DNA from 4 places in the Woeseia sp. D3-10 genome. Region 2 is predicted to be linked to each of the others. Evidence: riboswitches for the same ligand, from Rfam matches in the RefSeq annotation. Region 2 holds a riboswitch; each other region holds the start of a gene.

Region 1 (7,734 bases), 1.6 Mb from region 2:
CGCGAACGCCCGCTGAGCCGTTGCTGATGACGACTTCACCAGCGGTGATGCCTTTGACTATCTGTACCAGTCCGCGATCCCTGACACCGGGAACGATTTCGCGCCGTTCCGCCAATCCGTTCTTGATTACATAGACGACGTGCATACCGTCTTCTTCTATGACGGCACTTTCAGGCAGGGCAACGGCATCCGCATGCTCTTCATAGCGGACACTGATTCTCGCGAACATGCCTGGTGCGAGTTCACCGTTGGTATTGTCCACGTAGGAAGTGACACGGAAGGTGCCATCACTACGGTCAACCACCGGGCTGATTCGATCAATCATCGCTGCGTATTCCCGACTTCCGGCGGCCTTCACCTGCAAGGTCAGCGGCAGTTCTACCTGGAAGTGTCGAAGCTCGTTTTGCGGCACACGAATGGTGGCCACCAGTTGCGTCGTGTCGCTGATGCGGAATGCAAGATCACCGGGCTTGAGGTACTGCCCGAGTTTTATGTCCCGGCTGCTGATGATCCCGTTGATGGGGGCACGGATTTCCGTGTAGCTGTAATTCAGCCGGTCCAGCTCCAGGGCGGCGGCCAACGCTTCAACGTCGTACTGCAGGCTGTCAAAAGACGCGGCGCTGATGAGGCCGTGCTCGTGCAGACGCTGCTGGCGGCGAAGCTCGGTACGGCGCAAAGTGAATTCGGCACCTGACTGCTCGACCTGCAGGGCCAGACGCTGGCCGTCGAGCCTTGCCAGTAACTGGCCTTGCACAACGCGGTCGCCTTCTTCGACCAACAGCTCGATTACCTCGCCGCTGACCCTTGCCGGCACGGCGGCGTCGCCGTCGGCACCCAATGTTGAGGTTGCTTGATAAGTGGCATATAAATCAGTGATATACGCACTTACGCCGCTCACCGGCAGTGGCGCTGTGGCGGTCTCGGCACTGGCCAGGCGAGCCTCACCCACACCACAGGCGGTTACCAGCGAAACGCAAACCGTTAGCAACGCTAAACGCACAAATGCTGATCTGGGAGGCATTGGATTGTCCTTGGTATGTTGGTGTTATAGTTGAGTATAACACTAAGTTCCGGAGGCGCAATGCCCAAGTCAACGCGTAAGACAGGACGTTCGCCACTGTCAATCAGATGCGCGGGAAGGCTGTTTGGATTGGAGCGGTCGGCGGGTGCGGCGTTCGGGCGCGCGAGTGCGGCCCGAGCCAGGCAGGCGTTGGCGTTGCCAGCCTCAGTTCACGCTAGAGAAAATACTGAGACAGAAACGGATTCATCATTCGGTTCTCCGGGTCCAGCCGACGGCGGATTTTTCGGAAAAACTCGATACGCTCACCGAAGATCTGCCGTGAGTGATCCTGAGAAAGGCTGCGGGACTGGTTAAACAACGGTATGCCGCCCCAGTGCTGGGCAAACTCGGCGAAGTCGATGGCAAAATCCTCCCAGCCGGCAGACTGCGTGGAAATAGCGCGCAACGCGATCATGGGTTCATCAAACATCGGCGACAGCAACGCCGATGAGTCGCGGTTCAAGCGAAAGCCCATTGTCGGCATATCGCAACGAAAGCCGTTCTCTTTATGTATGCGCTGACAGAAGTCCCGATAGGCCTGAACGACAATGGCGAAATCGTTGGCGGGAAACAGCCAGGTTGAGTAATTCATTTTTTGAGCATGGGCGATGCTTGCTTGCATGGTTGAGTTGCTGCCGTGTTCAACCAATCGGTTGTTGACCAGACCCTGAGTGATGCTGCTGATCTCGTCGATCAAACGGTAACGAACGCCGTTGACCGGCACGAGGTGCCGGAGGGATTTGAAGACGTGTGGCAACACCGTGCTTTCTCCCCAGTCCTTGATTCGCCACGGCAACCGTCCGCCGTCGGCGCTGCCGCTGTCGTGCCGGCGCAAGTCGAGATAGACCCGGTCACGGAAAGGCATCAGATAAAAGCGCACACCGGCCGGACTCCGGGCAATTTTGTCTGAAATAGCAGCGAATTCGCTGATCGTGCAGCGGCGGTGGCTGGCCGTGAACGGTCGCACCGGTCGCACTCGCAAGGTCAGTTCGTAGAGTACACCCAGCATGCCGTAGCTTAGCCGCAAGGCACTGAGCAAATTATTCTTGCTGGCATCAACTTCAAGTGGTGCGCCGCTAGGGGTGAGTAATCTTGCGCTGCAAAGTTGAGACGCGAACAGACTGCCTTCACCGCTCATGGCAGGACCAATACAGCCACTGGCGACGGCGCCGCCAACCGTTCGGTCCATCAGGTCGTGACAACCTTCCAGTTCGAGACCCTGGGACGCAAGCTCGGAGGCAAGGTCCCGTATGCGGACGCCGGGTTCAACAGTAACTGTGAAATTGTTGAGATTGACCTCACGAATCGCATTCAATGCGGTCAGATCAATCACTGTCCCTGCCGTCGTTGAATTGCAATCGGTAGACGCGCTGCCGGCACCGGCAGGCCGGAACGGTGGCAGGAAGTTGGCGCTGGGCGCGAAACAGCGAAACAACTCGCGTTCATCCTGAGGTTGAAACGTGCATGGCTTGGCCGTACCGCGCACGCGGAATGCACCTGATTGCCTGAGTATGTTTGCGCCCATCTCCCACTCCCTGCGGCACACGGAAAATGTCGGCAATTGGCGAGAGTCGCGAAGTTGTTCAACCGGCGGGAAGGGTCGGCGGCTGCCGCAGGCGCAAGACGCCTGAAACTGCTGGCAACCCCGCTGTCGTAGGTATCCCCTTAGACCGGTGGCTTTGCGACCCTGACTTTCGACAGGTGTGCCTTTATCAATTGATGGATGATCGTGGCACGGCCTCAGGGGCCTGTCAATTTGCCAGTCCGCACTTAGCTGTATGATGTTAAATCGCTTATGCACGGTAGGCTGGCCAGGTGAAGCCGAAACGGCATGTTCAGTCATTTGCCACCTGCGCAGCCGCCGATTTGCGGTATTGCTGTCGAAACTACATGCAGCCCGGATTTGTCCTATTACAATGCACGGCCCCTTGATCATGGTTAAGACATAGTGCGGTTACTCAGTTCACGAATGCGGCAGCGCCTGGCCTGGCTGTGCCTTGGTATTTCGCTCACACAGCCGGCCCTCGCCAACGAGCTGAATTATGTGGTGACCGGTATTTCAGATCCGTTGCTGAGCAATGTGCGGTTGCACCTCGAACGTTTTGGCTTTACCGGCAACAGCCGCGTGTCGGCCGGCCGCTTCGATGAGCTCAGCGAAGAAGCCCGAGAGCGGGTACGCGATGCGCTAAAACCGTACGGCTACTACCAGCCAGAAATAACGGCCACATTGGTTCCGGTCGATGGCGAGAACTGGCGCATGCGTGTGCAAGTCCGTCCCGGCGAACCGATGCGCATTGCCGTTGCCAATATTGAGCTCAAGGGCGACGGCGCTGACAATGCCGAGCTGCGCAACTGGAAGCGCAACTGGCCATTGCCCGCTGGTGCCGTGCTGAATCAACCCCGGTGGGAAGAACAGAAAAAGTCGCTGCTGATCGCAGCCGAAACTCAGGGCTACCTGCAGGCGCGTTTTACCGAGCAAAAAATTTCGGTGGACCTTGCAGCGAACGAAGCTCGTCTCGACCTTGTTATGGACAGTGGTCCTCAGGTGTTATTCGGTGACGTCATTTTTGAACAGGACATACTGAAGCCCTGGGTGCTCGAGAATGTGGCGCGCTTTGATTCGGGCACACCTTACAATGCGGAGCTGCTGGAGCAGTTTCGACTCGACTTGTGGCGTACTGGTTATTTCACTGACATTGAAGTGCGCGAAGAACGAATGTTCGAGCAATCACCGCCGGTGGTCAATCTGCACACCAAGCTTGAAGGCGATACAAAGAATACCTATCAGGGTTCTCTCGGCTATGGCACCGACACCGGAATTCGATTGCAGGGTTTGTGGAGCCGGCATCGTCTTTCTACCAAAGGTGATCGGATAGACGTCGGTACCGGCTATCGGGAAATTGATGACGAGTTTTCTATTCGTGCCGATTACCGCATCCCTCGCCGAACCGCACAACGTCAATACTGGGTAGCGAGCTCCTCGTTGCGCTACGACAACCAGGATCTGGAATTCAAGCGGCAGCAAAATGACGAAGATTTCGTGACGCTTGCCAATGGCCAGGTCCAGGATCTGAATGCCCGCTTTGGGCGGCTCCATGTGCGCGACCGCAAACAGGGCTTCCAGCAAATACTGGAAACTGTCTATGTGGAGCTCATCCGCGAATCATTCGATTACCGTCCGGGTACAGATTCTGCACCGGATATCATCGCGTTTGCGGACGATCCGCGATTCAGCGGTTTGTTCCGCAATACGGTCAGTACCCTGGCCGTTGGTATTGAGTGGGATTGGCCGGCGGTGCGCGGCAAAGCCTTTGAGACGGAGGGCCATCGCGAGCGTGCATGGTTGTTTACCGGCAACGAAGCGTGGGGCTCAGAGCGGGACTTCACCCAGTTCTACATTTCCAGCCGCCGCAGCTATTTGTACGGTGATCGCTGGAAGGTCTTACTGCGCGCGGAGCTCGGTTACAGCGATGCCGATGTGCGCGACATCACCGGCACCGTCGACGGCGAACCGTTTGCGCTATCGGTAACCCAATTGCCGGATCGATACCGCTTCAAAGCGGGCGGCAGCAGCAGCGTGCGGGGCTACGGGTTTGAGGAACTCAGCAACAACGACATTGGCTCGAATAACGTCGTCTCTGCCAGTGCCGAGATTGAGATGAAGGTTGCGTCCGCCTGGTCGGTTGCCGCATTCGCTGATATCGGGAACGCTTTTAACGACTGGGATGAGGCAGAACTACGCAAGGGCGTGGGCTTTGGGGTGCGTTGGTACTCAATTGCCGGGGCGGTAAGGGTCGATTTCGCCCGCGCACTGGATACGGAAGGCCGACCCTGGCGTATTCATTTCACCATGGGATCGCCGTTACTGTGATCAGACGTGGTGGTCGTTATTTGCTGATACTGCTGATCGGCACGGCTGTTGTCGCCGTTGCCGCGGTCGTTTGGTTGCTGCGTACAGAATCGGGCGCAGCGTGGATTTGGGCGCGCGCGACAACGGCCGTACCCGAACAACTGTCTGCAGAGTCGTTGCGCGGTACGGTCAGCGGCGGCCTCCACTTCCGGAACCTGAATTTTCAGCAGCCGGGTACGGAGCTTGTCGTCGAACAACTGACACTGGCTGTAAATCCTGATTTTTTTCCAATCGGTCTGACGGTGGAGAGCCTGCAGGCCAGTGGGCTTGAGCTGCGCTTGTCAGCAACCGCGAGTGAGCCGGAGCCGGCAACAGAACCCGCTGCCACTGTGCGGCAAATTCTCAGCGCCATGCGTTTGCCGCTGCCGGTAAGTGTTAACCAGCTGACCGTAAGCGATATCGACATCGTAATGCCGGATGCCAGCGAGCTGCACCTGGATCAGTTGCAGCTTGTCGGGCGGCTGCACAATGAGCTGCACATCGAGCAGTTCTCCGTTTCATCGATGCTGGGCGAGGCAAGTGCCTCTGGTGCGTTGGGTCTGGCAGAACCGTTCCCGCTGAACGCGTCACTGGCGGCGCGTACTGAGCTCGATGTCGGTACGGCAAACAAGGAACCGGTTGCGCTTGTCTTGGGTCTCGACGGTAGTCTGAGTCGCTTTACACTGGACCTCAGTTCGCCAACCCATGACGTCGTGGTCAATGGAACAATTAGCGATGCCGACAGCGAACCGGGCTTTGATTTGGTCGCCGCTGCCAGCGGATTGCAGTGGCCGGTGAACGGCGAACAGACGGTTGTTTCGCTGCAAGAGTTGACCACCAAGCTAAGCGGTAGCATGCGAGATTACGGTATTGAGCTTGATGTTGCGCTGACCGCTGAATCAACAGGGCCCGTCACCGCAACCGGCACGCTGCGAGGAGATATGAGCGAGCTGCAGGTCGAGCAGTTGGTTCTGCACTCCGCCGACATCGATGCCGCGCTCAATGGAACAGTGCGTTGGGTGGATCAATTCAGCGCAGCAGCAACAATAGAGTTGCAACGCCTTAACCCAAGCCGTTGGATAAGTGACTGGCCAGAGCAGCAGTTGTTAACGGGCTCAGCCGATGCCGCGTTGTCAGGGGCGCGGCTGGAGGTTGCGAGCCTGCAGCTGCAGCAGTCGGAAGGGTCGGCCGCTGTTCGCGCACAAGGCGTGCTCGATCTGGATGGTGGCATCGTCGACATGAACCTCGGTTGGTCTGACCTGCAATGGCCATTGGCACCGTCAGTAGCTGATATCGACAGTCGCAGCGCTGAGTTGATCGTGCGTGGCACACCGGAGAACTGGACCTTGTCCGGCGATATCGCCGTCAGTGGCCGCGACATTCCGGAAGGTAGTTTTACCTTGGCGGGTAACGGCACTCGTGAAGATCTGGCGCTGGTCATTGATGACAGTCAGGTGTTGGGCGGCAATGTAACCGGCGAACTGGCTTACGGCTGGGTAGGCGTGAATGCATTTTCCGCGAAACTCGATGCGCGTAGTTTGCGGACGACAGCGTTCATGCCGGACTACCCGGGCCAAATCAGCAGCCGGTTTACAGCGAACGGCCAGATCAGACCATTCGCGCTTGATCTCGACATTGATGACCTGTCTGGCGTGTTGCGAAGTCAGGCGTTCTCGGCAGCCGGCCGTGTCAATGTTGACGGTGATCAGGTGAGCACTGAACAGTTGCGTGTGCAGTCCGGCGAGTCTTCGCTGCTGTTGGACGGTGACTGGCGATCAACCGGGGGTTTGCAGTTCGTCGTTGATATTGAGTCGCTAGCCGATTTCCTGCCGGAGGCAGCGGGCAGTTTGCGCGGCGAAGGCAATTTGCGAGCGTCTACCGGTTTGCCGCTACTGAGTGTCGAACTTCTTGGAGAGGATTTGCGCTGGCAGCAGTTTCTTGTCGAGAAGCTTGAGGCACGCAACGAGGTAGGTCCTGACGGCGCGCCGCTGGGCTTAACCGTCATGGCGCAGAACGTGGCGCGCGGCGAGCAGCTCATCGAAAGTGCCAGCGTCGAACTGAACGGCAGGCCGGAGGAGCATCAACTGTCGTCCGCGGTTGTTGCCGCCGATTTTCAGGCGTCGCTTGCGTTGCACGGAAGCGTTGATGACTGGCACAAGTTTGGCTCTGCACGATGGAGCGGAATGCTTGACGATTTGTCATTGCAGCGGACGGACGAATCAACCGTGTCGCTACGGCAGCCGGCGGCAATCGAATTGGCGGCCAGCCAGGTGCAACTGGACGAATCTTGTCTCGATGTTGAGACCGGAGGCGGTGTCTGCCTCAGCGGCGACTGGGCGGCGAACGGTAGTTACCAGTTTGCTTTCGAACTTCAGTCGTTGCCGCTCGATCTTCTGCGAGCCGCGACGGGTTCCGATCTGGAGTTTACGCAAACACTGGACGGCAACGTGAGTCTGGCCAACTCCGCAAACGGCCTGATATCGGGTACCGGTCGCGTTGATGTCACACCGGGTTTAATACGTAACCAGTTCGACGAGCGCCTGACCTTGCGTACGCGGGCCGGTTTCGCTGCATTTGAACTCGACGACGGCCAGCTGCTGGCCGGTGAGATCAGCTTGCCGTTCTCTGATGCCGCTGAGGTCAGTGGTGAATTCCGTGTGCTGGATGTAGGTCGGGGGCAGGAAAGCCCGGTTGAAGGTCGATTGACCGCGAGCATTCGGGATATTGGTGTAGGCGCGCGCATTTTTCCGATTGTTGATGAGGCCAAGGGTCAGCTCGACGCCGA
Region 2 (7,734 bases):
CAGTTTCGGAATCAGCTTGTTGATCTTCTGGTACAGGTCCGTGTTTTCTTCGGTCGGGCCGGAGATGATCAGCGGCGTTCGCGCTTCGTCAATCAGGATCGAGTCGACCTCATCGACAATCGCAAAATTGAGCGGCCGCTGGACCTTATCGTCTGCGGAGAACGCGAGATTGTCGCGCAGGTAGTCGAACCCTAGTTCATTATTCGTCGCGTAAGTGATGTCGGCGTTGTAAGACTCTGCTTTTTGTTGATGGGTCTGCCCGCTACGGGTGACGCCGACCGTCAATCCCAGGAATTCGTACACTGGACGCATCCAGTCCGCATCACGTTGCGCGAGGTACTCATTGACCGTGACGATGTGCACGCCTTTACCGCTCAGAGCGTTCAGGTAAGCCGGCAAAGTAGCGACCAACGTCTTGCCTTCGCCAGTTCGCATCTCCGCAATGTTGCCCTGATGCAGAACCATGCCGCCGATTAGTTGCACATCAAAAGGGCGCATGCCCAGCGTTCGCCAGGCCGCTTCCCGCGCTACCGCGAATGCTTCTGGCAGCAGCTGGTCGAGTGTTGCCCCGTCCGCAAGGCGTTTCTTGAATTCTTCTGTCTTCGCAGCCAAGGCACCGTCATCCAGCGCTTTGACCCCCTCTTCCAAGTCGTTAATGCGTTTTACGACCTTGTACATCTGCCGTAACAGACGTTGATTTCGGCTACCAAAAAATCGAGTAAGAAAATTTGCCACTGAGGGCTCCTGCAAGAGGGTATTCAGCCGGAGGCGCTGCCGCCACGGCCACACACAAAGACCGGTATTTTACGTACTGACTGGAAATTTGCACCACGGATTACTCTGACTCAGACAAATTGCCGAACCGGGGTTCCGGCAACTACCGTCCAGAGCATCTGTTGTTATTGATTCAAGAAGGGGTTATGAGGCCAGAGGAGAAAATTCCAAGGGCCGTAAGGCTCAGCTGTCACACTTGGCATCGAGGACCTGTAAATGCCCGGAATACGGTGACTTACTCGGCGGAGCCCTTGCGAATGAACGACACGGGATTAACCCGTTGGCCGCGGTGCAGAACCTCAAAGTGCAAATTCGGCCCCGTTGCCCGACCGGTCTCGCCCATTAGAGCTACGGTCTGGCCTTTGCGGACTTCTTCACCCACAGCGACGAGGTTTTCCAAATTGTGCGCGTAGCGGGTCGCGTAGCCATTGCCGTGATTAATTTCAACTAACTGCCCATAGCCGTATCGTTTTGACGACCAGGTCACGACGCCGTCCGCAACCGCGACAATTTCCGCGCCTTCCTTGCCGGCGAAATCAACGCCGCGATGATTCGCCGTCTTGCCCGTGAACGGATCAGTACGGCGACCAAAATAGGAAGACATCCAGCCGGACTTGACCGGCATGCCATGCGGATAGACGCGGTCGTTCAGGTTCTGATTAAGTATCACCGACTCCAGAACGCCAAGCTGCGCCTCCCGGTTGTCGAGCTGCATAGCCAGGCCCTGCATGGCGGTCAATACTTCAGGTACCGCGACAGACGAACCGATGGAATCAGGTTCTTCGGGGCCGCCGAGGGCGGGGATGGCATCAAAATCAAATTCACCGTCGTCCAGGTCCGCCATTTCGGTCAGGCGGCGGCCGAGCGCATCCAGCCGGATCACGCGCGCATTCATCTGCCCAATGCGCAGCGCCAAAGCGTTCAGCGTATCTTCGGTTTCCTGCCGGGTTGTCAGAATGGCATCGCGTTGCAATTCAAGCTCGGCATTCAGAACAGCGGTGGTTTCCAGACTTACGCCGGAACCGTTCTGTACTGAGTAAAAATAGCCGCCAAGAAAAGCCGCTCCACAAAAACCACCAATTATCAGCGCTGCAAACAGCCCCGCGGTTGGGCCGGACAGGCTGATCTGTCGAGGTTTGCCAAACCCCTTGCCAAATATCACTACATTCATTAACTACGCCCCGGATGCGTATAGTCATAGGTACTTGCACTAACGAAACCACCGCAATCATGGCCCGGCTGCCAGTCGTGGCGCCGCGTCGTTTTTGTCAGCCTATGGTCGATGGTCACTTCGGTAGCCCCGCTGTCCTAGGACGAAGCGTCCCTTAGATCGGTGGTTTTGCGTCCCCGGCTTTCGGCGGGTATGCCCTTATCAAGGCGGTCAATATGCATAATGACGCTTTTCATTACAAGATCGCACGGCCAGAATGTCGAACCCGGTCACTTCTGGTCCGTTGAAAACGCCTAGCGCGTCACACTTCATGACTATTATTCGCCTCGATAAGCTGCTGAACTCATCGTCCTCTGGACGCCTCGACAAAATTATCCGTCGTGCGCGCCAGAATCAGGACCTCACGGACCTCATTAAATCGAGCCTGGACAAAGACTTAGCTGAAGTCGTGATATCAACCACCGTCCAGAAGGACGAACTGGTCGTGGTTGCCGCCAGCTCTGCGTGGGCGGCACGGCTGCGTTTCGAGACGGATGCGCTGTTGCGGGCCGCGCGCGCGCACGTGCCGGAAGTTGCGCGCTGTCAGGTTCGGGTGGCCCGACAGGAGTCGGGCACCTGACTCAGGCGTAGGCCGGAGTCGCGTAGGAGATAGGCGCTTTGGCCGCATCCTCGTAAGTGACCTCTTCCCAGGCCGTCGTATCAGCGAGCATGGCCCGCATCAGCTTGTTGTTCAGGTCGTGGCCCGACTTGTGCGCGGAGAATTCACCGATGACCGTGCGACCGAGCAGATAAATATCGCCAATCGCGTCCAGAATTTTGTGAATAACGAACTCATTCGCGTAACGCAGGCCGTCCTCGTTCAGGATGCGGTAGTCATCGAGCACGATAGCGTTGTCCATGCTGCCGCCGAGCGTCAGGTTTCGTTCGCGCAATGTTTCAACATCGCGCAGAAAGCAAAACGTGCGGGCCCGGCTGACTTCTTTTAAAAACGACGACGAGGAAAAATCGATCGAAGCGTGCTGACTGAGTTTATTGAAGACGGGGTGATTGAAGTCGATACCAAAATTGACTTTGAAGCCATTGAACGGCGTCAATTGCGCCCACTTGTCGCCTTCTTCAATGCGAATCTTGCGCTTGATGCGAACAAAGCGCTTCGCCGCGTTTTGCTCTTCAATACCGGCGGATTGCAGCAGGAATACAAACGGCGCCGCACTGCCATCCATGATGGGAACTTCCGGTGCCGACAAATCCACGTACACATTGTCGATGCCCAGACCCGCCAGTGCCGACATCAGGTGCTCAACGGTCGCGACTTTGACATCGCCTTTGACCAGGGTTGTGCCGAGCATGGTCTCGCCAACCAGCTTGGGATCTGCGGGAATATCCACCGGTTCGTCGAGGTCGACACGTCGAAAGGTAATGCCCGTGTTTTCCGCGGCCGGGCGCAAGGTCATGTAAACCTTCTCACCGGTATGCAGGCCCACGCCGGTGGCCCGAATGGCCGTTTTCAAAGTTCGTTGTCGCAACATTGCCACAAATTCTCGCTAAGCTGTCCGCGGCCGGTCCGTATCCATGTCGATCTCGAACGTCCGCTGGTTGTATGGGCTGCGTTGCAACCGTGGCTGCGGGCAGCAGAACACCGACTGGGTCAATTAGCCGGAAATGTCGTTCCCGTGTGGTTCATGTTGTAGAAACACCACTTATATTTCAATGGCTTACAGCCATTCTCTCATTCAAATTGGGCGAAAGATTAGCACACCGTCCATCAAGTTCAAGCCATTCACTCCGGTCGGCTACTCACAATCCAGCAAACAGGCTGCATCCGACTCCGAATATTGAACGTTGTTCCCCGTCAAAAGTGGCCGGCCCGATCATTCGGGCCGGCCACAGCGGAGGCACTGGCTCGTGCAGAGTGAGTGACACGAGCTTTATTGCGGCGACAGCTCTAGTCTGCCTGACGCCGTAAAAATGCCGGAATATCCAGCAAGTCGTCTTGCAATCCAGGCTCTTCCAGGCCATCACCTACCGCACGCTTGCGCTGTACGGTCGGCTTGTCCAGCGTGTGGTAGTTCGGCTCCGAAGACGGCGCCGGTGCCGGTGCCGGGGTCGGCGCGTCGTAACTGCGACGCACAACCCGCATTGGCGTATTTGCTTGCGCCATCTGCTTGCCGAGCCCGGTAGCTACAACCGTTACCCGAATCCGATCTCCCATGTCCGGGTCGATAACCGTGCCTACCACGACCGTCGCATCGTCCGATGCGAATTCCTTGATCGTGTTGCCCACTTCCTGGAATTCACCGATAGACAAATCCATTCCAGCAGTGACGTTAACCAAAATGCCGTTCGCACCGGCCAGATTAATGTCCTCAAGCAGCGGACTGGAAACCGCCATCTCAGCGGCTTCCCGTGCACGATCTTCGCCTGATGACGAACCCGAACCCATCATGGCCATGCCCATCTCCGCCATGACTGTCCGAACATCGGCAAAGTCGACGTTGATCAGACCGGGTCGCGTTATCAATTCGGCGATACCCTGCACAGCACCTTGCAGCACTTCATTTGCAGACCGGAACGCATCCAGCAAGGTCGTCTCGCCACCCAGTACCGACAACAACTTCTCGTTCGGAATGGTGATCAATGAATCAACGTACTTGCCGAGTTCGGCGATACCGTGATCGGCAATCATCATGCGTTTGCCGCCTTCCATGATGAAAGGCTTGGTCACGACGGCCACCGTCAAAATGCCCAGCTCTTTTGCCACCTGCGCGACGATCGGTGCCGCGCCTGTTCCTGTACCACCGCCCATACCGGCAGTGATGAACAGCATGTCAGCACCTTCGATGACTTCGGTAATACGATCACGGTCTTCCATCGCCGCTTGCCTGCCAACGTCCGGGTCAGCACCAGCACCAAGACCCTTGGTGATGTTGCAGCCGATCTGTAAGGCTGTGCGTACACGTGCACTGTTGAGTGCCTGTGCGTCTGTGTTGGCGCAGATAAAATCCACGCCTTCGATACCGGAATTAACCATGTGCGCGACGGCATTGCCGCCGCCACCGCCAACTCCGATGACCTTTATCACTGCGCTCTGGCTATGCGCATCCATTAATTCGAACATGAATCATCCCTCCGCTTAAGGATTTCCTAAACTTTTCAACTCTCACTCTTGCCCATGTCGCGCGCTCATCTGCGCAACGTATTTTTTGTGGTGTATGCCTGAACACGACATCGCCACTAAATCTGTCCCTGGAACCAGGAACGCATGCGCTCCCAAATATCCGCGAGACCACTGCCGACCGGCGTACTGCGTTTGCCGCGTCGTTTCAGGTCTTCGTAGCCGTACAACAACAAGCCAACGCCGGTTGCGTGAATGGGGTTACGCACCACCTCCAGCAGGCCTTCGACATACTGTGGCGAACCCAACCGAACCGGCGTGTGGAACACTTCTTCCGCCAGTTCAACTGCGCCTTCCATCTTCGCGCTGCCGCCGGTAATGATGACGCCCGCTGCGATCAGTTCCTCAAAGCCACTGCGGCGCAACTCATCACGCACGAGCCCGAACAACTCCTCGAAGCGCGGCTCAACGATTTCCGCAAGCGTCTGGCGAGCTAAGCGCCGCGGCGGCCGGTCGCCGACACTGGGCACCTCGATCGTTTCATCCGAATTCGCCAGTTGCGACAGTGCGCAGGCGTACTTGATCTTGATCTCTTCCGCGTATTGCGTGGGCGTGCGCATCGATACAGCGATATCGTTGGTAACCTGGTCACCGGCAATCGGGATCACTGCCGTGTGCTGGATTGCACCGCCAAGAAACACCGCGATATCAGTGGTTCCGCCGCCGATATCGACAAGGCACGCACCCAGTTCTTTCTCATCGTCGGTCAGCACCGCATAACTCGATGCGAGCTGCTCCAGGACGATATCGTCAACCTCCAGCCCACAACGTTGCACACATTTGACGATGTTTTGAGCAGCGCTTTCGGCACCCGTCACCATGTGTACTTTGGCTTCGAGCCGGACGCCCGACATCCCGATCGGTTCGCGTATACCTTCCTGATTATCGATCAGGAATTCCTGCGGCAGGATATGGAGAATTTTCTGATCTGCCGGGATTGCAACAGCGCGGGCCGCGTCGATAACACGATCAACATCGCCGGCACTCACTTCCTTGTCGCGTATCGCGACTATGCCGTGTGAGTTCAGGCTGCGGACATGACTGCCAGCAATGCCTGCGTACACGGAATGAATATCGCAACCCGCCATAAGCTCCGCTTCCTCGACAGCGCGCTGAATGGAGTGCACGGTCGATTCAATATTCACGACCACGCCTTTTTTCAGCCCACGGGAAGGATGCGAACCTATGCCGACCACTTCGATATTGCCGTCCTCCGTCACTTCGCCAACGATGGCGACAACTTTGGACGTACCTATATCGAGTCCTACAATCAGGTTTTTGTCTGCGCGCTTGCTCACTTAATACTGTCCTGTTTCAGAAGTGAGAATTTCATAGCGGTCATTCGCTACGCCCCGCCAGCATTTCCGGCGCCGATTCATTCGGCGCTGATATAGAGTCTGGCGCTTCACCATTCCAACCAATCGTAAAGCCGTTGCTGTACCGCAAATCCACGAAATCGATTTCTTTTGCACGACGTGTAATGACGTCAGCGACGACATCGAGGAACAATTGTGTACGCGTATCCACATCACGTCGGCCCAGCCGAATTTCAATACCGTTCTGCAAAGTCATGTCCCACGCGCCACGCGGATCCAGATGCAGGCGCCGAACGTCAAGCCCCCTGGGTATCAACTGCTCACGTATCTGCAGATAGCGTCTCGCCACGTCGTCCGAACGGCCTTCGGGACCGCTCAATCGCGGCAGCTCTGCCGGAATGTGCCGCGCATCTTCGACGAACAATTCTCCGCGGATATTCAGCAACCCACGTTCACCCCAGCAAGCTGCAGGAACCTGCTCACTGACACTGATCTCCAGCTGCCCAGGCCAGCGACGCACAACGTTCGCGCGATCTATCCAAGGCATGGCCATCAACTGCCCCTGTATGTCGTCGAGATCCGCTGACAAGAACCCGCGACGAAGTTCGGCGCTGATTGTTTCTTCAATCTGCAGTGCACTTACTCGCTGAAACGGGCCATCAATCGTGATTGCCGTGATCGGTCGGTCCAGCAAGTTTGCGCTGAGGCGATAACTCACGGTAATCACCAGCGCTGCCAATACCATTGCGCCGATGCGGGCGAATGGAATGCGCGGCAACTTGAACGCCGGACGTTCAGACTGTTTGCGTCGCTTGGCCTGTTTACGAGCCATGAGTTGCAACCTCCGCACCCTGATTTACTGCATCAACGCTCGTTTCCAGCACTCGCCAGCACAACTCCGCGAAGTCCATGCCAGCTTCTTTGGCAGCCATCGGTACCAGGCTGTGTGAGGTCATGCCGGGGACTGTGTTGACCTCCAGCACTAACGGAACACCGTCTTTTCCGGTCATAAAATCAACCCGACCCCAGCCGCTGCAGCCAAGCTCATTGAAAGCCGCCAATGCCAGGTCCAGGTACTCTTGTTCCTCGGCGACGTCACCGCTGCCCGGACAGGTGTAGCGGGTACGTTCCGATTCGTATTTGGCGCGATAGTCATAAAACACGCGCGGTGTTTCGATACGGATGCTTGGCAGTGCGACACCCTGTAACACAGCAACTGTAATTTCCTGACCGACGATGCAAGTCTCAACTAACGCGTTGGCATCAAAGCTCAGCGCGAGTTTGACTGCTGCTTCCAG
Region 3 (7,734 bases), 210 kb from region 2:
CGGTCCCATGCCAATCATCAGGCCGGCAATGAATACGGCCCATCCGGTTATCGGCACGATGACACTGACCGGAGCGGACGTTGAATCGGCGATGTAAGCGAGCTTCTCACGAGAAATCTTAAAGCGATCGGACAGGGTGCGCATCGTTGAGCCGACGAACAGCGGACTGAAGTAATCACTGAAAAATACAAACATGCCCATTACCCAGGCGGCGAGCTGAACGCGCACGCGCGTCATGTTGCAGCTTTCGACCCAGGCGGAGAAATTTCGGATAGCACCGGTGCGCTGGAAAAACGCGATTGTTACGCCAATGAATAGTTCGAGCAGAAAAATCCACGAAAACGCCGTGGTGCCCAGCGCATTCTTCAGCAGATTGGGGAAGCCCATCAGCCCTTCACCGGCAATGAACACGCCGACAAGGCAGGCAACGGCGAGTGAGAAAACGGTATTGCGGGTAACGAAGGCAAGAACGATAGCAACGGCGGCGGGCAACAGCGACCACGCGCCAACGGCGACGGTTTCTTCCACGACTTCCCCCCGGAACGTTGTTATTACGAAAGACGTTACACCAAAAGTGCCTTGCTTACACTTCGTCCCGGGCGCGCCGCCGCTCTATTCCGGCAATAATCGAGAAGCCTAGTGCTCGTAACGGTTCCGGTGGCATCCAGCTCGCATTGCCAAACAGAGCGGGCATGTCCGGTATATCCATTCCCAGTGCATGGTCGGCCAGCAGCTTGCCAAACAAGCTGCCTTTGACCACGCCGCCGCCATTGCAACCGGCCGAGACAAACAAACCGCGCTTAAGCTGCCCCCATAGCGGCGCCCCGTTGTAGGTGAAGCCGGTCGCTCCAGCCCAGACCGATTCGAACGGCACATCGACCAGCCCGGGATAGCGTCGCGACAGAGTGGCGCGAAGTTTAGTGGCGACCAGGTTGTTGTCTGATTCGCGTTCGTAGCCGTAAAGACTTCTTACCAATAAGCGACCGTCCGACGTCTTGCGCAACGTGCTACCCAGTCGGTGAGCCGGCAACAAGCCCCATTGGAGATCGTTGCCACAATGTTCCCGTTGAGCATCTGACAACGGCGCGGTGAGTCCGGCGTAGGTGTACATCGCGGTGATTCGTGAAGCGCCAACACCTAGGTATTTGCAGAACGCATTGTTGGCGAGAAATAGCTTGCGTGCAGTTACGTGGCCGTTTGGCGTTGTTACACGCCAGGCATCCCGAATCGCGTCAATTTTGATTGCGGGAGATTCCTCGAATACGGAAACGGTTGTGGGAAGTTTGGCCACCAGTGAGCGAATCAGCGCGGCCGGTTGCACGAGGTAACAATGTGGGGAGTAAAGTCCCTCGCGGTAGAAGCGCGTGCCGATGCGTTCCTGCAATTGTTCTCGCGACAGAGTTTCGACGGGGAGGCCGGCCGTTTCGAGAAATGTTCGATACTTGCGTAAGGCAGCGCTGCCCAATTTTCCGGCGGCCGCGCGGTAGGTCCCGGCGCGTTCCAGCTGGCAATCTATTGCTGCGGACGCGGCATCTCGCGCTAGCTGTCGCATCGTTTCGCCAAGCAGTTCATTGCAGCGCTGCAAGCGATCCATGTTTGCGGTATCGACGTCATTGGCCAGCGATATTTCGAGCAGAAACCCTGAGTTGCGCCCTGGGTTACCTTCACCAATTCGACTGGCATCCAATAAAGTGATGTTCGACGAAGGTGATAATTCAGCGTAACGCCGTGCAGCCGCAACTCCGGTATAGCCGGCGCCTATAATGATGAGATCGCTTTCGAGTTCACCATTGAGGGTTGTTACCTCGGATTGCGCAGCGAGCAGCGCATTCCAACCGCAGCTGCTCTGATAGGCAGGAAATTTTTTATTCATAGAAAAATAATCCCGCAACGTGGTTTTGCATAATGCACGATGAAAGGCGATTTGGCGTTGTTTTCGTGAATTCTTGAAAGCAATTGCAAGCCACCGTTCCTATTGAACTTAGTGCGGTTTCACGTTGTGCAGACAGTTTGCGATGTGTCCGCAGAATGCGACGGTTATTAAACATATCGTAGGCAACGCATTGTCACATAATTCATGCGTCGCGATTTTGAGACAGGTTTTTTTTCTAAAGTCTTCTGGTAGGTTGGCCGACATCAGAACGAAGTAATAGTCGGTAAAGTCTGTTTCTTAAAATTCAGTAACTAAATTTAGCCAGTCACTGATAAGGGCAAACCAACTGAAAAGTTGGGACGCAAAGCCACCGGTCTAAAGGTTTTTACCTATGACAGCGGGGTTGCCAGTAGGACACGATGCGCAGTGCTCGGAAGGGCGCGTATCCAGCTTTAGAGGCGTTTAGACCTCGCACCTACCGGTCTCGTGATTCTCACGAGCCAGCGTTTCAACATAATTCGGTTTGCCTGTCAGTCTGGCAGGAGCGAACGAATGTACCCGAAGCACCTTGTGCGACCCACTCAACGCTACGCAATTGCGATCACAGCGTTGCTTGCTATGACTGGTTGTCTGCCGACCGGTGAAGTCGATCAAACCACGGACAATGGCAACAGCAGTGGCGAAATTACGAGTTCGCACCGCATCAGCGGCAGTGTCGGCGATGGCCCCGTAACCAACGCAGAGATTCGAGTAATCGCGAACGATGGCACGAGTCTCGGTGTGGTCATGAGCGACTCCAATGCGGACTTCGATGTGGAAGTTACAACTGCCGCAAGCGATTACCCGCTTTCCTTGCTGGGCCTGGGCGGTACCGATCTCGTCACATTGACGAGCCCGGATTTTGACTTGAAGAGCATGGTCCGTTCGTCGACGACTGCGTCCGTTGCAAACCTCAATCCGTTTACTACGATCGCCTTCGAAGCGGCCACTGACATGAGCGGTGGTGTTAACGCGGCGAACATGGACGCCGCGCTGCGGACTGTGCACCTTAAGCTGAACAGCGGGCTGAGTACGCTTGGCAACTCGACAACAATGGAAGCAGCTTTCGACGAAACAAACGTTGCGGAGATAGTTCGTGCTTCCGAGACTCTGGGCGAAGCTGTGCGTCGTACCCGTGACGCATTAGTGGCCACCGGCCGTTCCGCCAACGGCAATTCAGTTGTTACAAGTGTGGGCTCGGATCTTATTGATGGTGTGCTTGATGGTCGCGGTGGTTCGCGCACTGACAATCGCGTTTCCGTTGTGTTTGCAGTGGCGTTGGCGCAGGTGTCGCTGGAGTCAGGGCGTAACCAGTTAAGGGTATTCGGCAGCGATGCGATGGGCCGCATTCAGGATGCCATCAACCAGGTTTTTGATGGCACGCCCAACCCGGCACTGGCCGATCTGCCGCTGACCTCGGGCATGTTGGAGTCCATGCGAATTGGCTTGATGGTTGCGGAAGTCATGCAGCCGTCAGCAGCTATTGCGACATTGCGCAACGAAGTAGCCGAATTGCGCCCGCTCATGAATGGCGCACAGGTTCGGGCAGCGTTGTCGGGTACGGCGCAGGCGGATATCGACGCCGGCCTGATAGCGGTTGCCGGCGCGTCGGCAAGTGAGTTGGACGCCCTCAATCTGATACTGAGAACCGGTAACGTCGCGAGTGATAATTCGGCGCCAGTGATAAGTGGCGAGCCGCGGACGCGGATTGGAGCAGGTGCTGTCTACAACTTCGTTCCAACCGCCAGTGACAGTGATGGCGATACCCTGACGTTTACAATCTCCGGGCGACCGACCTGGGCGACCTTCGACAGTTCGACGGGCCGCTTGAGTGGAACGCCTTCTCAAAGCGATATCGGCAGTACGCCAGGCGTTTCGATCAGCGTATCGGACGGCGAGGCCGTTAGCAGTCTGCCCGCATTTACGATCACCGTCGAAGCAGGCATCAGCAATTCGGCACCCACCATATCCGGTACGCCGTCCAGCAGCCTGGTGGCGGGCAATACCTACGACTTTACGCCGAATGCCGCCGACGCCGATGGCGATGCGTTGACCTTCAGCGTTAACAACCTGCCGGCGTGGACCAGCTTCAATGCACAAACCGGTCGGTTGACAGGAACGCCGTCGGATTCCGATGTAGGTATCTACTCGGGTATTACGATTACTGTCAGTGACGGTACCGCCTCAGCGAGTCTCGCCGCATTCAGTATCACCGTGGAAGAAGCCACAGTGCCAAACCGGGCGCCGCAGATCAGCGGTAATCCGGCAACAACCGTGCAAGCCGGCTCGGCCTATACCTTCCAGCCAACGGCCAGCGATGCCGACGGCGATGCACTGACCTTCAGCATCAGCGGTCGACCGGCATGGGCTTCGTTCAGTTCGTCGACGGGTGCGTTGGCGGGTACACCGGATGAGGGTGACGCGGGTAGCTACGCCGGGATCACGATTTCTGTAACCGACGGCGAGTTCACTGCCAGCCTGCCGGGCTTTACCATCACAGTGGAAGCAGCGCCTGCGAACAATGCACCGCTGATTTCAGGTACTCCGGCTGCGACCGTTCAGGCGGGTTCGAGCTATAACTTCCAGCCGACAGCCAGCGATGCCGACGGCGATGCGCTGACCTTCAGCATCAACGGACGCCCGTCCTGGGCATCGTTTAACCAGTCGACCGGTGCGTTGACGGGTACACCGAACGCGGGTAACGCGGGCAACTACGCCGGGATCGCGATTTCTGTCAGCGATGGTGAGGCCACTGTCAGCCTGCCGAGCTTTGCGATCACGGTTGAAGCGGTTGCCGAGAACAACGCGCCGGTAATCTCAGGGAGTCCGGCCGCCTCGGTGCTTGTTGATTCGTCCTTTAGTTTCCAGCCAACTGCGAGTGATGCCGACGGCGACAGCCTGACGTTCAGTGTCAGCGGTGCGCCGGGCTGGGCCAACTTCAACACGAGCAACGGAAGCCTGAGCGGAACACCGTCAGCCGCCGACGTTGGTGTTTATTCTGGCATTCGAATCACGGTAAGCGACGGCGAAGACAGCGCCACGCTTGGTCCGTTCACGGTTACCGTCAATGCGATTACGCTGGGTTCTGCAACGTTGACCTGGTCTGCGCCGAGTCTGAATACCGACGGCACGCCACTGGTTGATCTGAGCGGTTACCGTATTTACTGGGGCACAAGCTCAGGCAACTACACCAATTCCGTGACCATCGACAATCCGGGACTGACGACCTACGTCGTTGAGAACCTGGCACCGGGAACCTACGAGTTCGTCAGCACGGCGCTCAACGCGGCCGGCACGGAAAGCGGCTACTCGAATCCCGTCAGTCGTACGATTCCCTGACAGGCGACCAGAGCCGGGCGAGACAGCCCGGCTCTGGTGGCTTATCATCCCGCCCTGCAATTCACGGCGCGGGCACCCGGTTCGCGCGATTGTTTCAGGAGCGGTGGGTGATCAGTACGGACGTAGTTATTGTTGGCGCAGGCCCGTGTGGCCTGTTTCAGGTCTTCGAGCTCGGTCTGCTCGGGCTGAAAGCCGAAATCATCGATTCCATTCCGCGACCGGGCGGGCAGTGCAGCGAGCTGTACCCGGACAAACCCATCTATGACATTCCCGCAATCCCTGTGTGTACCGGTGAAGAGCTGACGCAAAGCCTGCTGAAGCAGATCGAGCCGTTTGGCTGCGGCATGCATTTTGGCGAAGAAGTGACCGAGCTTGAGGTACAGGATGACGGCAGCTTCCTGCTGGCCACGAGCAAAGGTAAACAATTTGCTGCCAAAGCGGTCGTGATCGCTGGCGGTGTCGGCTCGTTTCAACCACGCGCGTTACGTGCTGAGGGCGCGGAAGCCTGTGCCGGCATCTCCCTGCACTACAGCGTCAAGGATCCCCAGCAATACAAGGATCGCGATATCGCTGTTCTTGGTGGCGGCGATTCCGCGCTGGACTGGGTGCTGGCTTTGCAAGGTGTCGCGCGGCACATCACGCTGATCCATCGTCGCGACGAGTACCGGGCCATGCCGGCATCAGTGGCACGATTGCGTGAGTTGCAGGCGGCCGGGCAGGTTGACGTTATCGAGAATGCGAAAGTCACCGCGATCGATGAAGACAATGGCGCGATGAGCTCACTGACCGTGCAGGTCAAAGGTGGCGAGGCACAAACCGTTGCCGTGCAAAACGCACTGGTCTTCTTCGGCCTGGCTCCGAAACTCGGGCCGATTGCCGAGTGGGGGCTCGACATCAACCGCAAGACGATCAATGTCGATACCGAGAAATTTGAAACTTCCATACCGGGCGTCTACGCGGTTGGTGATATCAATCAGTACCCGGGCAAGAAGAAGCTGATTCTGTGCGGTTTCCACGAGGCAGCACTGGCGGCCTTCGCAATCAAGCAACGGCTCGAGCCGGACCGGAAAGTGCACGTGCAATACACGACGACGAGTCCGATCATGCACGAACGGCTGGGCGTGGAGGATTAACCGCCGCAGCTCTCACCGAGCGCCGCGAGCTGTTCAGCGAGTCCATCCAGGGCGTAATTCACGCTCACCGGTACTTCGGAGTACGGCGTTACGGTGACTTTGAGTGACGACTGTCCACTGAGGTAGTCGATGAGCGCGGCGTTATCGGCGGTGTCGCTGGTATGGGTAATCTTGTTCGAACGATCAACGCCCAGTTTTACGGTGATGGGGTCATTGTCATCCGCCGCAAACTGCACTTCGGTGTTGAATGAAGAGATAAAACGCCGCCAATCGATTCGGACTTTAATCGCCGGATCGGTATTGGGAACGCAACGGAACTCCAGTCGCGGATGCACTTGCTTCATCGCGTACTCGTCGCCAATCGTGTTGGTCGATTCCTGGTGCAGTACCGCTACCGTCTGGTAAGTCGCTTTATCCTGCAGTGTTTCCAGCGTCCAGGCGTCCGCCGCGCCGGGGTTTCCGGCAATGGCGAATACTGGAGCGACGAGCAATGTGGCGAGCAAATATTTCATAAGATCTGTTCCGTTTGTCTAGCGTGCCTGCACGCCTTTGATGGCACCTTCGATAAGGTTAAGAGCGGCCTGCCGGCTGACGCCGTGCGGGTCCAGCGGACCGGCTGGTGTCGATGCGATGCCCAGTGCAACTGATTTGGGGTATTCGAACATGAGCGTCATGGCTCCCGCCAATTCCTTGCTGGTGGGTCCGTCGGCAACTCGCAGGCCATGGCCGGGGACTTCGTCCGGATCAAGCACGTCCATGTCGATGTGCACGTATATGACATCAACCCGAGCCGCAAGTTCATCCATGCGCTGGCGCAGCGTGGAGGACAGTTGGCGAACGTCGTCGACAGAGAATTGTGCGACTTCGTATTCGCGAAAACGGTCCGCTTCCAGCGCGTCAAGATCACGAACACCGCCCCAGAGGATGTGCTCCATCGGCAGACCGTCGGTCAGGCCTGAGGTCTTGCGCACGTTGTGCAACGCGTGGCCGGCCGCAATGGCGACAGGCATACCGCCCAGCATGCCCGAGAGCGTCGTTTCCGGAACGTTGAAATCACCGTGCGCATCGATGAACACGAGTCCGACCCGCTGCTCATTGCCGTTACCGTCGTATTTCAATCCGGCCAGCATGCCGAGCAGGCCGTTGCAATTGGCTTCCAGACCGACGGTCAATACGTCGTCGCCACGGGTCTCACGCACGCGTTCGGCGAAGTTCGAATTCGCCAGCGCCAGTCGGTTCCATTCGCCGTACTGGCGGTCCTGCTCGGCCGTCAGGCGGATATCCTGCACCGGTCGCACCAGCTCACCACCCCAGCCTGAAATCAGCCGCTCAAGACCGGCGGCATGAATG
Region 4 (7,734 bases), 610 kb from region 2:
GAGGTTAATCGCGCCACCGCCGAACATGTTAAGTACGTCAAGCCCTGCATTCAGTGCAGGTGATGCACCGCTCAGGCGGAAGTTTCCGCCGGATGCATTGACCAGCATTGGATCTGCTTGCATGCTGCCGACCAGGTCCTGATTGTAATTGCTTTGCCAGCTGGACAGCGAGTGATTCGCGTAAGCGATTCTGGCGAGTGTACCGACAGACCCATAAAGGTTATTCGCGAAGGTGATGTTACTTACTTCAGTAACGTCTTCACCTTGAATGCCGTATGAACTGTCCAGAACTATATTGTTACGGATGACGACATCGCGGTAACCAGTAGTGCCCGGCTTGACATGAATTCCCAAATTGTTCGCGTACAGCGTGTTGTTGGTAACGTCGATGTTGGCGGGGCTGGAGCCGTTATAGCCGATAAACACGATACCAGAGCCGGAGTTGTGAACGATGTTCTGGTAGGTGCGAGCACCGAACGCTGTGCCGGCGTCGTTGATAATACCGTGAGTGATGCCAACACCCAGGTTATAGAGCAGGTTGTAGCGAACGGTGATTCTGTGGTTCGCAGTTGCGCCATAAGAGCCTTTGATAAATATGCCGCCCTGAGAGTCATGAATCTCATTGTGCTCCATGGTGATACCGCTCGAATCATATAGAATGATTGCAGAGCCATTGTATTGGTTTGACGCACCGCGATTCTCAAACAGGTGGTTGCTGCGAATCAGCGAGTCCGTCGAATATTCAATTCGAATGGCGCTGTGATTGTCGCCCCAGCTAACTGTTTTGCCACGCACTGTAAGATTCTGAATCGTAATGTTGCTCGAACCCCAGACGACGACCGGGCCGGTATCTGCTTTGGTGTCTACATTGATTTCATCAATATAGAAGCCGTCCCAAACGATGTATTGGCGGTTCAAAGTACCGATGATCGGTTCGCCAATTGTATTCGTATTCGATTGCAGGCTAACTACGCCCTCTGCTCGAATAGTAATCGGGTCGCCTGGCCGGCCATCATTTACTGGATTGTAGATCGGCTCGTAGCGCTCGCCGGTGCCCTGCGTAGTCGAGTAGACGCCAGCTCGAACTATAACGGTGTCACCCGCTTGCGCGGCTTGTCCGGAGTTGGGGCTATTAATATTTGTGCTTCCCCACATGGCACGGCCAAGTGTCGACCAAGGACTGTTGGCACTATTTTGTGCGTAACTCACACTGTCGTCGCCATTAGCTCCATCGACATAGAGTTCCTTGGAATGAATGCCGGTTGCTCCCAGCATCATTGCAACAAACAGTGCAAATGCGTGGCCGCTGCGGCGTTTGATACGTCCTGTATCCCCGTGTTTGCGGGTCCATATCCGAGTAGTCATTTCCTATTTAACCTCGTTAGCCGTCTGTCCGGCTTGTAATGCATCTTGTGTGTACTTGCTCATGGCTGCGTATGCCGCTGCCGTAAGGTGACTGCCGTCTTCGACAGCAAACTCGCTCTTTCGTGTTCCGTCCGAGTCCGCGAGGAGCGATTCAAAGTCGAGAACCGTTATGCCTTTGGAGCGGGCAAAATCTTTCAGCCAGATGTTGACCTCGTTCACGTGCCCATTAATCATGCTTTGATAACTGGTCTTGCCAAGAATGTCGCCTACAACGCTGGCCGCCCAATTCGTAAAGCCCGCTTTGCCGCGAATGGACACCTCTGTTGCAAGAATTACTTCAATTCCTTCCTTTTCTGCAGCGGCAACCATCGATTGGTAACCTCTCTGGATGCGTTGTTTCGTTTCTGCCATCTTTCCGGGTTCTGCGCGAAAGATGTCGTTAATAAAGCCCCAGATTAAGACCTTGGCAGGGTCAAGCGCGACTACGTCCTGGCTGAATCGCTCTTGCATGTCAAAGGACTCGTTACCGCCTATTCCTCGATTAACCACTTTGTGACCAGCCAGCCGCTCGATTGGCCATTCTGCTGCGTACGAGGCTCCCAGTATTACCGCTGGAGCATTGTTGCCTGTCATTGGGTCCTGTTGAGCTCCAACCGTCGCTGATAAAAAAAGTGTCGTCAAAAATAGGAATCGGACGTGTAATCGCATTGTCTGGTTTGCCACTGTCGTTCGGTTTCGGGTACGGGTCTGTTGATCTTCAGTGCCATTGTTTCATAGCGTGTTGATGCTTCTGACCTGAAAAATCGGCGCAGGTTTAATTTACGACACGCATGACGTCGTTCGAGAAGCTGCTTTCAATGCCATATTGATTGACCGCCGTAGCGACAAAGTAATAAGTGCCGGGAGCCAGATTCTCGACTTGATAGGACGAAAGCCCCGGATTGTCGACATAAACGTCATTCGGATACTGGCCACGGGTCATGCCGTAGTAGATCTTGAATGCGGCGTGATCGGTAAACGGTGTACCGTCGGTATTTACCGACGGTGCAGCCAGTGACAACGTTACAGAGCCAAGCCCGGACTGCGTAACCGCAATCGAGAACTGGCGAAGTACCACGGTCGCCGTACCATCGGACACGCTGATCGTTATGTTGTTGTACGAACCTTCATTGCCGAGCAGCGGTTGCCCTGTTAATTGTCCATTGGTGGTGTTGAAGGTTGCCCAGTTTGGAAGGTTTTCGATCGAGAACGTCAGCGGGTCCCCGTCCGGGTCGGTGGCGTTCGGTGTAAATGTGTAGGTCTGCCCGATCGTAATGGCGGATGCAGGGCTGCCGGAAATGACCGGAGCCGAGTTGCCGTCCTGACCGGGGGGCGGCGAGTTGCCGTCGCCGTTATCGACTTCTCCACCCGCTGTCAGGCAGCCGCTCAAGGTCAGCAGCAGCGACAGGATGGCAAAAGTGCCGATCGACTTGGACAAAACTAGTTTCATTACCGTACCTCGTTCGATGTCTTGAGCGTCAGCAGGTGCAGGTGCTTTGGTAATGCAACCTTGCGAACGTTCGAGCAACCGTGGTTCACGAATTCCGGTAGTCAGGGGCTAATCTGGCAGGTGCCGTTAGATAGCGTCCGGGAGTGCGATCGCACTTCGGACTCTGGCAACCCCGCTGTCATAGGTAAAACCCGTAGACCGGAAGCTTTGCGTCCCTGTCTTTCGACAGGTTTGCCATTTACAGTACAGCCAAGTTATAGCACTGGACTGACTGCAGGCAAGGCCCGTACCTGTAAACTTTGAAGTCCATCATGCTTTAAGTTCACAGACCGCTTATGTCACATGACCGAATCGTCTCTAGCTGCTGATATAAGGGCAGCACGAATATTCGGCGGGGCAGGAAGTGCATGCACTCAATACCCCGTAACACCGGGCTTCAGCTTTATTAGAGCAAGTACTGTGCCAAAAAATACTAATGTGTTTAGAATCAGAGCAGTTACGTCTAAATTGATCTCGCCCTATGGCGTCGCATCCTAGCAATTTGCGAATTTTCTGTCGCAATTCTCTGACGCCGTTTAAGGTCTTTTCTAGGTAACAGCAGCTAAGTCCCCAGCATTCCAGCGGTTTTGTTTCGTCGCCGTTCAGCGACAGGTCCGAAGTGCTTGAAAATTCTGCGCAAAGTCTTTGATTGCGCGAAAGGACGGTAGACCAGTATCGCGGGAATCATGCGGCGAACCTTATGGTCGTCGCCGGGCTGAACCGGCTTTCTGCTACTATTGCCAGCCTTTTTCTCAGGCAGGAACAGACCCTGAAATGACCGTTCGTACCCGTTTCGCTCCGAGCCCAACTGGAGTCCTCCACCTTGGCAGTATTCGCACTGCGCTTTTTTGCTGGCTGTACGCGCGCCACACCGGCGGAGAATACCTCGTAAGGATTGAGGACACTGATCGCGAGCGCTCGACGGACGAGAACGTCACCGCCATTTTCGAAGGACTGTCGTGGCTCGGCATTACCTCGGATCAGCAGCCCGTCTACCAGACCCGACGTTTCGACCGGTATGGCGAGGTGATTGCCCAATGGCTGGACGAGGGTAAGGCCTACCATTGCTATTGCAGCCGGGAGCGCCTGGCCGCTCTCCGCGAGGAGCAAATGGCCGCTGGCGTGAAAACGCGTTACGACGGTCGTTGTCGTGATGGCGCTGTGCCTGTTGATGGGGTGAAGCCGGTTGTGCGTTTCCGTAATCCGGCGGACGGCGATGTGCTGGTGGCAGACCTTGTTCGCGGTGATGTGGTATTCAGTAACCGCGAGCTCGACGACCTGATTATTTGTCGCTCTGATGGTGCGCCGACCTACAACTTCACAGTGGTTGTCGATGATTCCGACATGGGTGTTTCGCACGTCATTCGAGGGGACGATCATCTCAACAACACGCCGCGGCAAATGAACATGTTTGCCGCATTGGGGGTCTCTCCGCCGAGTTTCGCGCACCTGCCGATGATATTGGGACCTGACGGGGCCAAGCTGTCCAAGCGGCACGGCGCTGTCGATATACGTGACTATCAGCAGCAAGGGTATTTGCCTGCCGCGTTGCTCAACTATCTGGTCCGGCTGGGTTGGTCACACGCGGATCAGGAAATTTTCTCGGTCGACGAGATGATTGCATTGTTCGATATCGCCGACGTCAATCAATCGGCCTCCGCCTTCAATCCGGAAAAGCTGCGTTGGCTCAATCAGCAGCACATCAAGGCGATGCCGGCTGAAGAGCTCGGCGAGCTGCTGCGGCCGTTTCTTGAACGGGCGGGGTTGGCTGTTGACTCAGGGCCTGAGCCGTCGGCAGTTGCAGACGCCTACCGCGAACGCGCCGAGACACTGGTGGACCTGGCCGAGAGTTGCCAGTACCTCTACAACGACTTTGACGAGATTGATCCTAAAGCGGCAAAGAAAAACCTTCGGCCGGTTGTGCTGGAGCCTTTGCTGGATGTGCGCGAACGATTGGCGGCATTGCCAGAGTGGCGGGCAAGCGGGCTCATGGAGACGATTGAAGCCGCTGCTGCGGCGTTTGATCTCAATATGGGGAAACTGGGTCAGCCGCTGCGTGTTGCGGTGACTGGCAATGGCGTTTCTCCGCCTATCGATATCACGCTGGAATTAATCGGCCGGGAGCGTAGTTTGCAGCGTCTGGATGCAGCACTCGAAATGATTCGCGAGAGAGCTGCAGCCAGTTGATAGCAATACGCTCAGGGAATTTCGGTTCCGCCTTGACAGCGCAGGCATGGCTACGTAAAGTCCCGGCCTCCGTGGGGCTATAGCTCAGCTGGGAGAGCGCTTGCATGGCATGCAAGAGGTCGGCGGTTCGATCCCGCCTAGCTCCACCAAATCCTTACGGAAACAAGTCCTGAGTCCCCATCGTCTAGAGGCCTAGGACACCGCCCTTTCACGGCGGTAACAGGGGTTCGAATCCCCTTGGGGACGCCATACAAACAAAAAGGCCCGTCTTGTACGGTTCTTTTATTTCTCGATTGATACGGTTGCGTCGAGTCGCATCACGCCCGATCCCACCTCCCGGGATGAGTCGCCTGTTAGCTGCGGTTGGCCACGCACCTGGCAAAAAGTGACATGGTTCAAGCACCGCGGCGCAGGATGGCGCCGTGGATGTCTTCGAGCTTCAGGCGACGGGTGTCGATGCCGTGACGGGCCAGCAGCCAGGCCGAGCCGGCCATGGTACCGGTGATGATCATTGCCGCCAGCATCAGGTTGTCAAACAACCCGGCAACACCGAGCAACGCACCTAGAATACCGCCTGTCTTGGAGCTGGCCGCAACAATGCCGGCCCCGGTACCGCGCAAGTGGACCGGAAAAATTTCCGATGCGTACGGGATGAGCATGGCGATGACGCCGCTCGCACTCACCAGCAAAAGGGCGATCGCAGCGCTCAGCAGCGTCGTCGACTCGTCGACGGAACCGCGTGCCAGACATACCATCCAGAGCGAGACGACCGTGAACACTATAAAAAGCACCAGTGAGCGAATACTGCTCCAGAAGTGATAGAGCCAAACTACCAGCAATACGCCCGGCAGGGCGACGAGCGCGGATTGGGCAATGATCGCATTCGCCTGCTCCTCCAACCCGGTTGCCCGTAAGCTGGTTGGCAGCCACAGCAGGAAACCGAAATTCACCAATCCCCAGGCAAGTCCGGTTGCCACCAACCCCAACGTGATGCCGTAGTAGGGCGCACACCAAAGTTCGCGCCAATTGCCGGTGTCCGAGTCCGGAAGGGGTTCGGCTACGACTGCAGAAACGTCGTGTTCATGGTCACCACAGAATCGCTGCAAGACGTTTCGCGCCTGCTGGTTCAGGCCCTTGCTGGTGAGATAGCGTGGGGACTCGGGAATGTAACGCTTAAGAAAGATCAGCAACAGACCTGTAGGTAGTCCGAGCATCCACAGGATTCGCCAGCTGAACAGGGGTTCGAGAATTGCCGCTGCACTGGAAGCGACCAGGAACCCGTCGGCAGTACCAATGTTTTGCATGTGGGGGCCAGTTCAAAATTCGCAGCATGTTACCGCCAACCGTTAGGCGGGTCAGGCTGTAGTGCAAATCAGTTGTGTGATTTTGTAGTGCAGTTTTGGCGGGTTCAGCGATGGAATACAGAACGCATCCTGTCTTCCATACGCTCAATGACATCGCTGTCGCAGGCATGGTCTCGCATCATCTTGCGAACACCCTGGTTTACCGCCGTGATGCCGCCGTTGCCGAGAAACTGATCGACCATCGAGCCCAGGAAGTCGTTGGGTTTCATCGTCCCCACTTTTCGGAACGTGGCCTCAAACTCTTTATTAACCTTGAAGCTGGAATTGATCGTATAGCCCTCGCTTCTCGCCATCTCGACGCCGAGAAGGTTTGTCGTAGTTACCGTTGGGACAGTGGTCGTGACGGTGAATGAGGCGGCATCTGCCCGCAGGCAACGCGCGGAATTTTTCTGGTAGTTGAGGAGGTATACCGCGGTTGCCGGCTCGACAAGGCGAATCTGGTCAATGGCCAGTTCATACAGGCCATTGAATACGCCGCCGCCCATTTCCCGCATGGCTTGTTTGAAACGTTCCTGATACTCATTATCTATGGTCTCGACCGTTCGCATATCCCCCGCATAAATGGCATTCAAGTACGCGGCACCGGGATAATCTGTGAACGGGGCCAGTTCTCGTTGTCTTGTGGCAAAGGCTAGCCGCACAGGTGTGAAAGCCGTGCTTTGCTGATCTTCTTCCAATACAGCATTGGCAATCAACATTTCCATGCCAGCAACGGTGTTGCTGGCATGCAGTTGGGCAAGCAACTGCGGTTGTGCCTGTTGCAGGCGAGATTGTCTGTCTCTTGCGGTCAGAGTGCGGAGCTTGTCAAAAGCGTTCAGCGCAAGGAGCGCGCCGTAGCGACCCTGTAGTTGCCGGAAGTACGCATTGAGCGTAGCCAGACCAGCTAAGCCGTTGGAAGCTTGAGCCTTCCGAGACGGGTAGGCCTGCATTTCCAGTGCCGCAAACTGCACAGCCTGACGATCCCGCTGGGCAGCAAATATCCGGTCGACCTGTCTCGCGGTGTCTGCTGTCAGATAAGTTTGTAAGTGCTGATTCGCTCGCTGGCCCACTGGCAATAAATTGACTTGAACCTGTTCCGGCGTTTGCTGTTGCTCGGCATAGGACTGAGCGGCGCGTACGGCATGTTCATTCGTATAGTTACGGATATCCTGCCGCGCGGCGTCAGCTGCTTCAGTGCTGACGACAAACTCCGCACTCTGTTCGGCTCGTGCGGCTTGTTGGGCTTGCCGACGCGCGTCCACTTCCTGCCTGGAGCGGCGGGTCACTCGAGTCGGTGACTCCATAGCGCTG

Evidence for each region. Region 2 has a riboswitch for cyclic di-GMP ahead of AC0L8N_RS04935 (M23 family metallopeptidase). Riboswitches for the same ligand answer to the same signal wherever they lie in the genome.
Region 1: another riboswitch for cyclic di-GMP. It lies ahead of AC0L8N_RS11670 (FAD-binding oxidoreductase); the one in region 2 lies ahead of AC0L8N_RS04935 (M23 family metallopeptidase).
Region 3: another riboswitch for cyclic di-GMP. It lies ahead of AC0L8N_RS04155 (beta strand repeat-containing protein); the one in region 2 lies ahead of AC0L8N_RS04935 (M23 family metallopeptidase).
Region 4: another riboswitch for cyclic di-GMP. It lies ahead of AC0L8N_RS02245 (putative Ig domain-containing protein); the one in region 2 lies ahead of AC0L8N_RS04935 (M23 family metallopeptidase).

What each region holds. Positions count from the first base shown of each region.
Region 1 is NZ_JBVVTW010000007.1:2,541,100-2,548,833, forward strand. Features, by position in the region: gene AC0L8N_RS11665 (efflux RND transporter periplasmic adaptor subunit) at 1-1,021, opposite strand, end outside; gene AC0L8N_RS11670 (FAD-binding oxidoreductase) at 1,236-2,585, opposite strand; cyclic di-GMP riboswitch class I at 2,696-2,778, opposite strand; gene AC0L8N_RS11675 (autotransporter assembly complex protein TamA) at 3,030-4,931, shown strand; gene AC0L8N_RS11680 (translocation/assembly module TamB domain-containing protein) at 4,928-7,734, shown strand, end outside.
Region 2 is NZ_JBVVTW010000007.1:932,160-939,893, forward strand. Features, by position in the region: gene secA (preprotein translocase subunit SecA) at 1-735, opposite strand, end outside; gene AC0L8N_RS04935 (M23 family metallopeptidase) at 1,010-1,945, opposite strand; cyclic di-GMP riboswitch class I at 2,065-2,152, opposite strand; gene AC0L8N_RS04940 (DciA family protein) at 2,256-2,564, shown strand; gene lpxC (UDP-3-O-acyl-N-acetylglucosamine deacetylase) at 2,566-3,474, opposite strand; gene ftsZ (cell division protein FtsZ) at 3,891-5,063, opposite strand; gene ftsA (cell division protein FtsA) at 5,180-6,418, opposite strand; gene AC0L8N_RS04960 (cell division protein FtsQ/DivIB) at 6,459-7,268, opposite strand; gene AC0L8N_RS04965 (D-alanine--D-alanine ligase) at 7,258-7,734, opposite strand, start outside.
Region 3 is NZ_JBVVTW010000007.1:722,832-730,565, reverse strand. Features, by position in the region: gene AC0L8N_RS04165 (Na+/H+ antiporter NhaC family protein) at 1-528, opposite strand, end outside; gene AC0L8N_RS04160 (NAD(P)/FAD-dependent oxidoreductase) at 584-1,873, opposite strand; cyclic di-GMP riboswitch class I at 2,200-2,284, shown strand; gene AC0L8N_RS04155 (beta strand repeat-containing protein) at 2,426-5,251, shown strand; gene AC0L8N_RS04150 (NAD(P)/FAD-dependent oxidoreductase) at 5,311-6,384, shown strand; gene AC0L8N_RS04145 (hypothetical protein) at 6,381-6,896, opposite strand; gene AC0L8N_RS04140 (arginase family protein) at 6,915-7,734, opposite strand, start outside.
Region 4 is NZ_JBVVTW010000007.1:322,513-330,246, reverse strand. Features, by position in the region: gene AC0L8N_RS02255 (right-handed parallel beta-helix repeat-containing protein) at 1-1,365, opposite strand, end outside; gene AC0L8N_RS02250 (GDSL-type esterase/lipase family protein) at 1,369-2,073, opposite strand; gene AC0L8N_RS02245 (putative Ig domain-containing protein) at 2,180-2,854, opposite strand; cyclic di-GMP riboswitch class I at 3,017-3,100, opposite strand; gene gltX (glutamate--tRNA ligase) at 3,668-5,080, shown strand; tRNA gene AC0L8N_RS02235 (tRNA-Ala) at 5,154-5,229, shown strand; tRNA gene AC0L8N_RS02230 (tRNA-Glu) at 5,254-5,329, shown strand; gene AC0L8N_RS02225 (MFS transporter) at 5,476-6,384, opposite strand; gene AC0L8N_RS02220 (hypothetical protein) at 6,489-7,734, opposite strand, start outside.